3 regions of the Psychrobacillus sp. FSL H8-0510 genome follow, and region 3 is predicted to be linked to each of the others. Evidence: riboswitches for the same ligand, from Rfam matches in the RefSeq annotation. Region 3 holds a riboswitch; each other region holds the start of a gene.
What was found. A riboswitch is a leader RNA that binds a small molecule or an ion and turns the genes downstream of it on or off. The one in region 3 is predicted to bind cobalamin.
Positions count from the first base shown of each region.

Region 1: it holds a riboswitch for cobalamin, as region 3 does, so the genes downstream of both, MHI40_RS02975 (ABC transporter substrate-binding protein) here and MHI40_RS18985 (hypothetical protein) in region 3, are expected to answer to the same signal.
Region 2: it holds a riboswitch for cobalamin, as region 3 does, so the genes downstream of both, MHI40_RS01110 (ribonucleoside-diphosphate reductase subunit alpha) here and MHI40_RS18985 (hypothetical protein) in region 3, are expected to answer to the same signal.

Region 1 is NZ_JBBOYZ010000001.1:595,044-598,251, forward strand. It holds gene argS (arginine--tRNA ligase) at 1-1,111, shown strand, start outside; cobalamin riboswitch at 1,435-1,575, shown strand; gene MHI40_RS02975 (ABC transporter substrate-binding protein) at 1,698-2,651, shown strand; gene MHI40_RS02980 (FecCD family ABC transporter permease) at 2,656-3,208, shown strand, end outside.
Region 2 is NZ_JBBOYZ010000001.1:213,649-216,856, forward strand. It holds gene MHI40_RS01100 (undecaprenyl-diphosphate phosphatase) at 1-32, shown strand, start outside; gene MHI40_RS01105 (general stress protein) at 365-802, shown strand; cobalamin riboswitch at 979-1,156, shown strand; gene MHI40_RS01110 (ribonucleoside-diphosphate reductase subunit alpha) at 1,350-3,208, shown strand, end outside.
Region 3 is NZ_JBBOYZ010000001.1:3,720,090-3,723,297, forward strand. It holds gene MHI40_RS18975 (FAD-binding dehydrogenase) at 1-323, shown strand, start outside; gene MHI40_RS18980 (serine hydrolase) at 400-1,200, opposite strand; cobalamin riboswitch at 1,377-1,565, shown strand; gene MHI40_RS18985 (hypothetical protein) at 1,786-2,013, shown strand; gene MHI40_RS18990 (hypothetical protein) at 2,051-2,227, opposite strand; gene MHI40_RS18995 (translation factor GTPase family protein) at 2,326-3,208, shown strand, end outside.

The DNA of each region.
Region 1 (3,208 bases), 3.1 Mb from region 3:
TTACTTCCAAGCTCAAGGATTAGACCAAGAAATGCCTGAAGGTGGCTATCACGGGCAAGATATTATCGATATTGCTGCAGCTCTTGTTGCAGAACATGGCGATAAATTTGTCTCTATGTCAGATGAAGAACGCTACAAAGCATTCCGTGCACATGGGTTAAAAGTAGAGCTTGCAAAACTACAAAAAGACTTAGCTGATTTCCGTGTTGGTTTTGATAACTGGTTCTCGGAAACTTCTTTATATGAGAACGGCAAAATTGAAGTGGCTTTAGATAAGTTACGTGCAAATGGTCATATTTTTGAAGAAGAAGGAGCTACATGGTTCCGTTCGACGACATTTGGAGATGATAAGGATCGCGTGCTTATTAAAGGTGATGGTTCTTTCACTTATTTATTACCAGATATTGCGTACCATGAAGATAAGTTAGTTCGTGGATTCGATCAACTGATTAATATTTGGGGAGCAGACCACCATGGCTATATTCCACGTATGAAAGCAGCCATTGAAGCACTTGGATATGAGCGTGAAAAACTAGAAGTATCGATTATTCAAATGGTCCAATTATATAAAGACGGCGAAAAAATGAAAATGAGTAAACGTACAGGTAAAGCTGTTACCATGCGTGAACTTGTAGAAGAAGTAGGACTGGATGCAGTACGTTATTTCTTCGGTATGCGTTCAGGTGACTCACATATGGATTTCGATTTAGACTTAGCTGTTTCTCAATCCAATGAAAACCCAGTATTCTACGCTCAATATGCACACGCACGTATTTGTTCGATTTTACGTTCAGCAGAAACGCAAGGAATGAAAGTATCGACTGATTCACTTGAATTATTGCAAAGTGAAAAAGAATTAGACTTACTTAAAAAAATTGGTGACTTCCCACAGATAGTTGCAGATGCTGCAAAACTTCGTGCTCCTCACCGTATTGCAATCTATATCCAAGAACTAGCAACGACTTTCCATAGCTTCTATAACGCAGACAAAGTATTAAATGCGGATAATCTTCCTCAAACAGAAGCTCGTCTGGCACTAGTAACTGCTGCGCGAGAAACAATTGCAAATGCCTTACGTTTACTAGGTGTATCTGCTCCAGAACAAATGTAATACAAACTGCAAACCCTCGACTTCGGTCGAGGGTTTTTTAAAATACAGATAGATATTATGATGGAAGTAATTCCCGGTACGAGGGTAAATGCCCCGCCAGAGTAAGTAAACACAGTTTCATCCGCGAGTATTTCAAACGGGAGCGCAAGTAATAGGGCTTCCAAAGCGGGTAACCACCAATCATTCGCGAGTAATCCAATAGACGAGAGTAATATCACCAACCTGGAGAAAGATGTACATTATCTCAAAGGTCAGGCAACGCTTCACTCAAAACGAAGTCGACAGTTGTATAAAATAAGGTATAATGAAGGCAAAGCAATATGAATAATTTAATGCATAGAGGTGCTCTCGCAATGGATTGCTGGAGTTAAAAGGGAAGCTGGTTAAAGTCCAGCACGGTCCCGCCACTGTAAGTGATAGAACATATCACGAGTCAGAAAACCTGCCTATATGCTTTGCACCCGTTACCTACGAGGATAGGTTTGGTGTAGATCTGGCTCGTTGTGACTTCGCGCAGGTTTATACCTATCTATCTCTCATCATAGGATGGGAGATTTTTTATTGTCTAAATTAGGAGGAATGTAAAATGAAAAAACGATGGTTAATCGCTGTAATGGCGGTACTTTTATTAGTTGGATGCGCACAGGAAGAAACGAAAAAGGTAGAAAGTACTGAGACGGAGCAGTCGGCCAGTGAAAATATAGGATTCCCAATGACATTGACGGATGCCGTTGGAGAAGAAGTTACGTTAGAGGCAGCTCCGGAGAAAATCATCTCCATGATTCCTAGTAATACAGAGATCTTATTTGCACTTGGGTTGAATGAGGAAATTATAGGGGTAAACGATTTTGAAAGCTATCCAGAAGAGGCATTAGAGAAAGAAAAAATCGGTGGCATGGAGTTCAATGTGGAAAAAATCCTTTCGTTAGATCCGGACATTGTGTTTGCGCATGAATCGATTGTAGGAATGGCGGAAGCTGGACTGCAACAACTACGTGATTCGAATATTTTGGTGTATGTGGTGAGTGACGCTAAGGATTTTGATGAAACATATACAACTATTGAAGAAATGGGTCAAGCTACTGGGAAACTTAAAGAAGCCCAAAAAATTGTAGAAGACATGAAAGTAAAAGTAGAAGATATCCAACAAAAAGTACAAAAAGTAGAATCGAAGAAAACTGTATTTGTTGAAACTTCGGATGTTCCAGAAATTTATACAACAGGGAATGGAACGTTCATGCAAGAGATATTAAATATGTTGAATGCTACAAATATTATGGAGGATCAAGAAGGTTGGGTAAAAATTGATCCCGAAGAAATTGTAAGTCGTAACCCAGATGTAATGCTTATCACATACGATTACGTAGAAGGTATTGTAGAACAAGTGAAACAACGTGATGGATTTGATACAGTTACTGCTATTCAAAATGATGCAGTGATACAAGTAAATGAAGACACGACGAGCAGACAAGGTCCACGTTTAGTGGAAGGATTAGAAGAAATTGCGAAAGCAATCTATCCGGAGGCTTTTAGTGAGTAAATCAATGATCGGTTACATCATGTCCATTTTTGTGCTTTTGTTAGCAATTTGGCTTGGTGTATCGGTCGGTTCTGTGAAGGTGCCGATCCAAACGTTATGGGATACGGGGGCCGATGCGATAGCGACCAATATCGTTTGGAAGATTCGTATGCCGCGAGTGGTACTAGCTGGTTTAGTAGGTGCATCTTTGGCGATTGCTGGTGCTGCATTTCAAAGTTTGCTTAAAAACCCGCTTGCTGACCCCTATACATTAGGAGTCTCGTCCGGTGCCTCGGTCGGTGCTGTGGCTACGCTCTTTTTCGGGATTTCCATACCGTTTTTAGGGATATTTACATTACCTGTCTTTAGTATGGTTGGTGCGTTAGTGACAATGCTATTAGTTATTTCATTCGCCAAGCTAGTAGATCGTGGGATGAAAATGGAGACGATTATTTTAACAGGAATTATTTTTAGTTCCTTTTTGGGATCTGTAATTTCGTTAATGATTGCTTTAACTGGTGAAGAGTTGCGTCAAATTATTGGATGGTTGCTCGGTAGTGTGTCGATGCGAGGCTGGA
Region 2 (3,208 bases), 3.5 Mb from region 3:
CAGTGGTTCTTGCAGTTATCGTATTTCTTTAAATAAGTTGGCGAATTTTGTTAAGTAGTTCGTGGAGTAGGACTAAAACTATAGGGAAAAAGCATTGCCTCTGGCAGTGCTTTTTTTGAGTGGATTTGGTATGGACTACTTAGTGAAATAAGAAAAGCACGTCTCTCTTTAAAAGAAAGAATTTGTTAAGGAAAAAGGATGAATATTGGATAATGATTGTCCCTACTACTGGTTATTTATTTTGAAATAAAAGATTGTGAACGTGTTCACTTAAATTATATAGGGATTGAAGCTTTAAGGTGTCTAGAAGAACTAAAGATCGGGTAAAGAATACATAGGAAAAGCAATCAGGAGGTAATTTTTAATGAAGAATCATATTGTTGGCGTATACGAAAATGAACAACAAGCAGCTGAAGTTGTGGAAGATTTAAAAGCGAAGGGCTATACAACCGAAGAAATTTCAGTTATTGCTAAAAATATAAATGAAACATCTGAAATCGCACAGGAATTAAAACCCTCCACAAAGGATGGAGCAATTGTTGGAGCTGTAACTGGAGGAGCAATTGGAATAGCAGGGGTGATAGCAGGGTTATCCACTATATTAATCCCAGGGTTTGGTGCTGTGTTGGCTGCAGGTCCAATTATTACAACAATTGGCGGAGCAGTAGTAGGAGCCAACTCTGGTTCTGGAGGATTAAAACATGCTCTTATGGAAATTGGAGTTCCAGATAATGAAGCTGAACTCTATTCGAATGAAGCACAGGATGGTAAAATCCTGGTATTTCTTCACCCTAAAGAGTGAGGGTCGATTGAGTGGTCAAAAGTAATGTTTGCAAAAATAATATCAAGTGATTTTAGCTAAAAATCGCTGAATCACTTGATGTATTAGTTCCCCTAGAGAATTGACAGCTTGAATTAGGAGTTGCTCAGTTAAACACAATATGTTAGATTATATAAATGAACTAAACACAATATATAGTATGTTAACGATGAAAAGGTACCTTTATGGTTTAAAAGGGAATTCGGTAAAATGCCGAAGCTGTCCCCGCAACTGTAAGTGTGGACGACTGTTGAATAGCCACTGCGAGTGATCGTGGGAAGGACAACAGAAGGATGAAACACGAGCCAGTAGACCTGCCTTTTCATCGGTAAGCAACACTTTCTTCGGGGGTTGAGAGGTGGGAGCGAAGGCCTCTATCTCGAATGATTGATATGTCTTGTTGTATCCTACACTTTTAATTTTGAGCGATGTCTCAGCCGAAGATGGCTGTGTCATCGCTTTTTTTGTTTTGTGGTTTGGAGGGAAGTGCCACATAACTGTAACCGTTTAAAAAATAGGAGGAATTCAAATGACAATCATCTCAAACACAACGAAACAAGAAGTCCTACATAATCTAACAAAAGAATTTGGGGAGGAAAAAATTACTCCTCTTATAAAAACACATGAAAGATGGATGCAAAAACACCCGGAAGGTACAATAGCTGCTTGGTCGAAGTCAATGTCACTAGAAGCATTAAGTTTTCTAGATGAACAAGAAACGTACTGGACCTTTGTAGCAGCAAGAGTTCATTTAGCGCAGGTGTATGAACAAGTAGCTGAGAGAAGAAACACAACTGTGGATGCAGTGTACACAAAGTTTGCTAGTAATGTTCAACTGTTAAGTGATAAAGGCATTTACGATAAACGTCTTAAACAAGCATACTCACTACAAGAACTAGAGCAGCTATCTGAAATCCTCGTACAGGAAAGAGATTATTTATTTACTTATATCGGTCTAAAAACACTATTAGATCGATATGTAGCGAAGGACTTTGATAAAACAATAGTCGAACTGCCTCAGGAACGTTGGCTTATTATTGCAATGACACTGATGAAGGATGAGCAAGAAAATCGTTTAGAGAAAGTAAAAGAATCCTATTGGGCGATGAGCAACCTATATATGACAGTAGCAACACCAACACTATCTAATGCAGGTAAGCCTCATGGACAGCTCTCTAGCTGCTTTATCGATACGGTAGACGATAGCCTTCAAGGAATCTACGATAGCAATACGGACGTTGCAACCCTATCCAAATTTGGCGGGGGTATAGGTGTGTATATGGGCAAAGTGCGTAGCCGTGGATCTTCTATTAGAGGTTTTGTTGGTGCTTCCAGTGGTGTGCTTCCTTGGATTAAACAACTTAATAATACAGCAGTAAGTGTTGATCAGCTTGGGCAACGCCAAGGGGCAGTAGCTGTGTATTTAGATGTTTGGCATAAAGATATATTTACATTTTTAGATTTACGTTTAAATAACGGTGATGAACGACTACGAGCGCACGATATTTTTACTGGTGTATGTTTGCCCGATTTATTCATGGAGAAAGTCGATGCTAGAGAGGAATGGCATTTATTTGACCCTCATGAAGTTCGTCAGCTTAAAGGCTATTCTTTGGAGGACTTTTATGATGAAAAACGTGGCGATGGATCATTCCGCCAAAAGTACGAGGAATGTGTTAGCGATCATCGCTTGTCTCGTGAAACTGTTCCCGCTATCGACTTGATGAAGCGAATTATGCGTTCTCAGCTAGAGACAGGAGTACCGTTTATGTTTTACCGCGATGAAGTCAATCGCAGCAACCCTAACAAGCATGCAGGGATGATTTATAGTAGTAATCTTTGTACGGAAATTTTCCAAAACCAAAGTGCAACTACATTTGAGTCGATTCAAATTGAAGACGATATCATTGTCACTCGTCGTAAACCAGGGGATTTTGTCGTATGTAATCTGTCGTCTATAAACTTAGGGAATGCAGTTCCGGCAGATGTATTAGAAAAGCTTATAAAAATTCAGGTTCGGATGCTCGACAATGTGATTGATCTAAATATGATTCCAGTTCCTCAGGCGGAACGTACAAATTCTAGGTACAGAGGGATTGGGCTTGGGACATTTGGATGGCATCATTTACTGGCACTAAAGAGTATTCGCTGGGAGTCTGATGAAGCGGTTGAGCTTGCGGATTCATTGTATGAAAAAATTGCATACTTAACGATTAAAGCTTCTGCGGAGCTTGCGAAGGAAAAAGGGGCATATCCATTATTTGAAGGGTCAGATTGGCAAACAGGAGTTTATTTTGACAATCGTCAATACGATAGTAAAGAGTGGAATGAATTACGGGATATTGTAGGGGAAAGTGGGATACGGAACGGATATTTAATGGCAGTTGC
Region 3 (3,208 bases):
CTCGAAACTATATAGGTGATAAATTAATACGTGTAGCATCTCCCCATAAATTATTAGATCCTAAAAATGGTCCTTTAATTGCTGTTCGGTTAAATATTGTGACTAGGAAAACACTTGGTGGATTGCAAACTGATCTCGACGGCCGGGTACTAAATAATAAAGGACTTGCCGTCCCTGGGCTTTATGCAGCCGGTGAAGTAACTGGCTTTGGTGGAGGAGGAGTTCATGGGTATCGCTCTTTAGAAGGGACATTTTTAGGTGGTTGTATCTTTACAGGAAGAGAAGCAGGAAGGGCCTTGGTTCGTAGCCTAAATCAAACTTAACTCGATTACTGAAGTTTCCTAATCTGAAATAGTTACGGACGACATGCGTTGTATATCCATGTCGTCTTTAACCAATTTACCGTAAGTATTTGTATATTTCTTCTCCAATTTGAGCAAGAATTCGTTTCGAAAGTAAATCATCTTCATCCTTTGATAAAACCGTTGCAATTAACTTTCGATTCCCTACATAAAAGATTCCAGCGTCGTGACGTGTTCCAGGAATCCATCCAGTCTTATTGGCTAACTCCCATGGCGTCATCCCATAATCAAAATTAGAGTATGGAGACGGTAACCTTTCAGGTAAACAATCACGTACCTGTTGTTTCTTCATCACTTCTACCATTTGACGGCTTGCTTTACCACTCACTAAATCTCCCATAGCCATCTTATGTAAAAGTATAGCTATATCCGCTGCTGCTATCCGATTAGCACCTTTGGGATTAGACTTACTCAACATGAGCTTGTTATAAAAAGTACTATATACCATTCCTGCTTCCTTCATAGAATTTTGGATATCGTCAACTCCTACAAGGTCGATTAGTAGATTAGTTGCCGTATTATCACTTTGAATAATCATCAGCATTATGATGTCTTGAAGGGGAAGAGATAATCCTGGAGTAAAATGTTGCAATACACCAGAACCTCCCACATACTCTTTTTCATTGAGGATGATTAAGTCCATTAAAGAAAAGTCTCCTCGATCCACTGCTCTATAAACTGAGGCCATGATTGGTACCTTAATGACACTTGCCGCATAAAAAAGCTCCTGTTCATTATGTTCCCATTTCTCCCCTGAATTTAAGTCCTCTAAGACGATTCCCCAAGTGCCTTTTGACTGTTCTACGAGTTTTTGTACCTCGCTCACAAGCTCTTCCAAAATTCTTCCCCCCTATAGAAAATCTATTTATTTTATTATAGACTAACACTTGTTTGAATATTACATTAATTATAAACTATAAAAAGCAAATAGATTTATAGATTTACAATAAAGCTCGGTTTTAACTTTCTATCAACTGAATATTAAATTTTTTATGTTATAGTAAAAGAACAATTGAATAATGTGTAGACTTAGGTGTTCGTTTACGAAAGTAAATGAACTTAAAAGGGAAGTCGGTGAAAAACCGACGCTGTCCCGCAACTGTAAATGGGAGCAATTCTACTATATCCACTGTATGTCATTATGGGAAGGATAGAAAAGCGATGACCATGAGCCAGGAGACCTGCCTATTTCAAGTACACACCAAAAACCTACGCGGATAGGGGGTGTTAAGTGCAGCTATGAACAAGCAAATGCTTGAAATTGCTGTCGTACGAAAAAGCGCAATGAAAACACTGGAGATATTGACTCTTTTCAGTGTGTATTTTGTTACGTTTCAAACGTCTCGACAACAACCAATCATATCCAACTAGCATCTTCTTTTAAAAGAGGATGCTTTTTTATGTTGAAGAAAGGAATGTTGAAATGACTATCGGCACGAAAGAAGATTATATAAATAGATTTAAAAATGTATTAATGACTAATAATATTGGAAGCTCATCCATTTCACTGGATTTGATATTTGAAGCCTTTGGAAAAGAAATTGATACTATCTCAGAAATACACGAACAAGACAAAACTAAATATGTACTCAATTTACAAAAAGCATATAAACAAATTAAAGGTGAGATTTCAGGAATGAAAGAAGATTAAATAAAAAAAGCGAACCGATTTTAATCGGTTCACTTTTTTATAGGTCTTGATAGTCTCTTTGAAATTTACCGCCGTCTTTTACTTCAGAATGATAAAGAGCTTTTAAAGCAAAGCTTTTCTCTAAATCATGCTCCTTCATAACCTCTTTTAAACGTTTGCTTAACTCTGGGCTATATTTCACTAGTTCTTCCATTTTCGATTTCGAATATTGCATGAATTGTACCTTCTTTCTACGTTGTTAGTCTATCTAGTATAGCACTGATACAGGTGTTTTCGCCCTAATTTGCTATAATTAAGTTCAGAGGTGAGTACATGCACAAAACTATTGGAATTCTTGCACATGTAGATGCTGGAAAAACTACTTTTTCAGAGCAACTGCTTTACCATACAAATACCATTAGACATAGAGGACGAGTGGACCATCAAGACTCGTTTCTTGATAGTCATACTATAGAGAAAAATAGAGGAATTACTATATTTGCCGATCAAGGAATCTTTACCTACAACAATTCTACCTACTATATTATCGATACTCCGGGACACGTCGATTTTTCTCCAGAAATGGAACGTGCTATCCAAGTGATGGACTATGCCATCATTATTATTAGTGCTGTAGACGGCATTGAAGGACATACGGAAACTGTTTGGCAATTACTGCGAAAACACCATGTCCCTACCTTTTTCTTTATCAATAAAACCGATTATGAAGGCACGGATCCAACAAGCGTTCTTGCTGAAATTCGCTCCACCTTATCAGAAAATGTGTGTGATATAACGACATCTTTTGACGAAGAACTAATTGAATTTCTTGCAGAGCGAGATGAAGTTCTCTTAGAAACTTATATGGACAGTGGATTCGATAAAGACTTATGGACACAAACGCTTAAACAAATGGTGAAAGAAAACAAAATCTTTCCTTGTGCTAGTGGTTCAGCATTGAAAGATATAGGTATTGTCGAATTTCTAGAAAAACTAGATTCGTTAACCACTACTTCCTATAAATCAGACGATGTATTTGCAGCACAGGTGTATAAGATAAGACATGATGAAAGTGGGAATCGTGTTACCTATTTGAAGTTAGTGAATGGGACATTGAAAGTACGCGACAGTGTAACTTACAATGAACAAACTGAAAAAATAACGCAAATCCGCCAATATAGCGGCAATAAATTTAAAACTACAGATCAGGCTATAG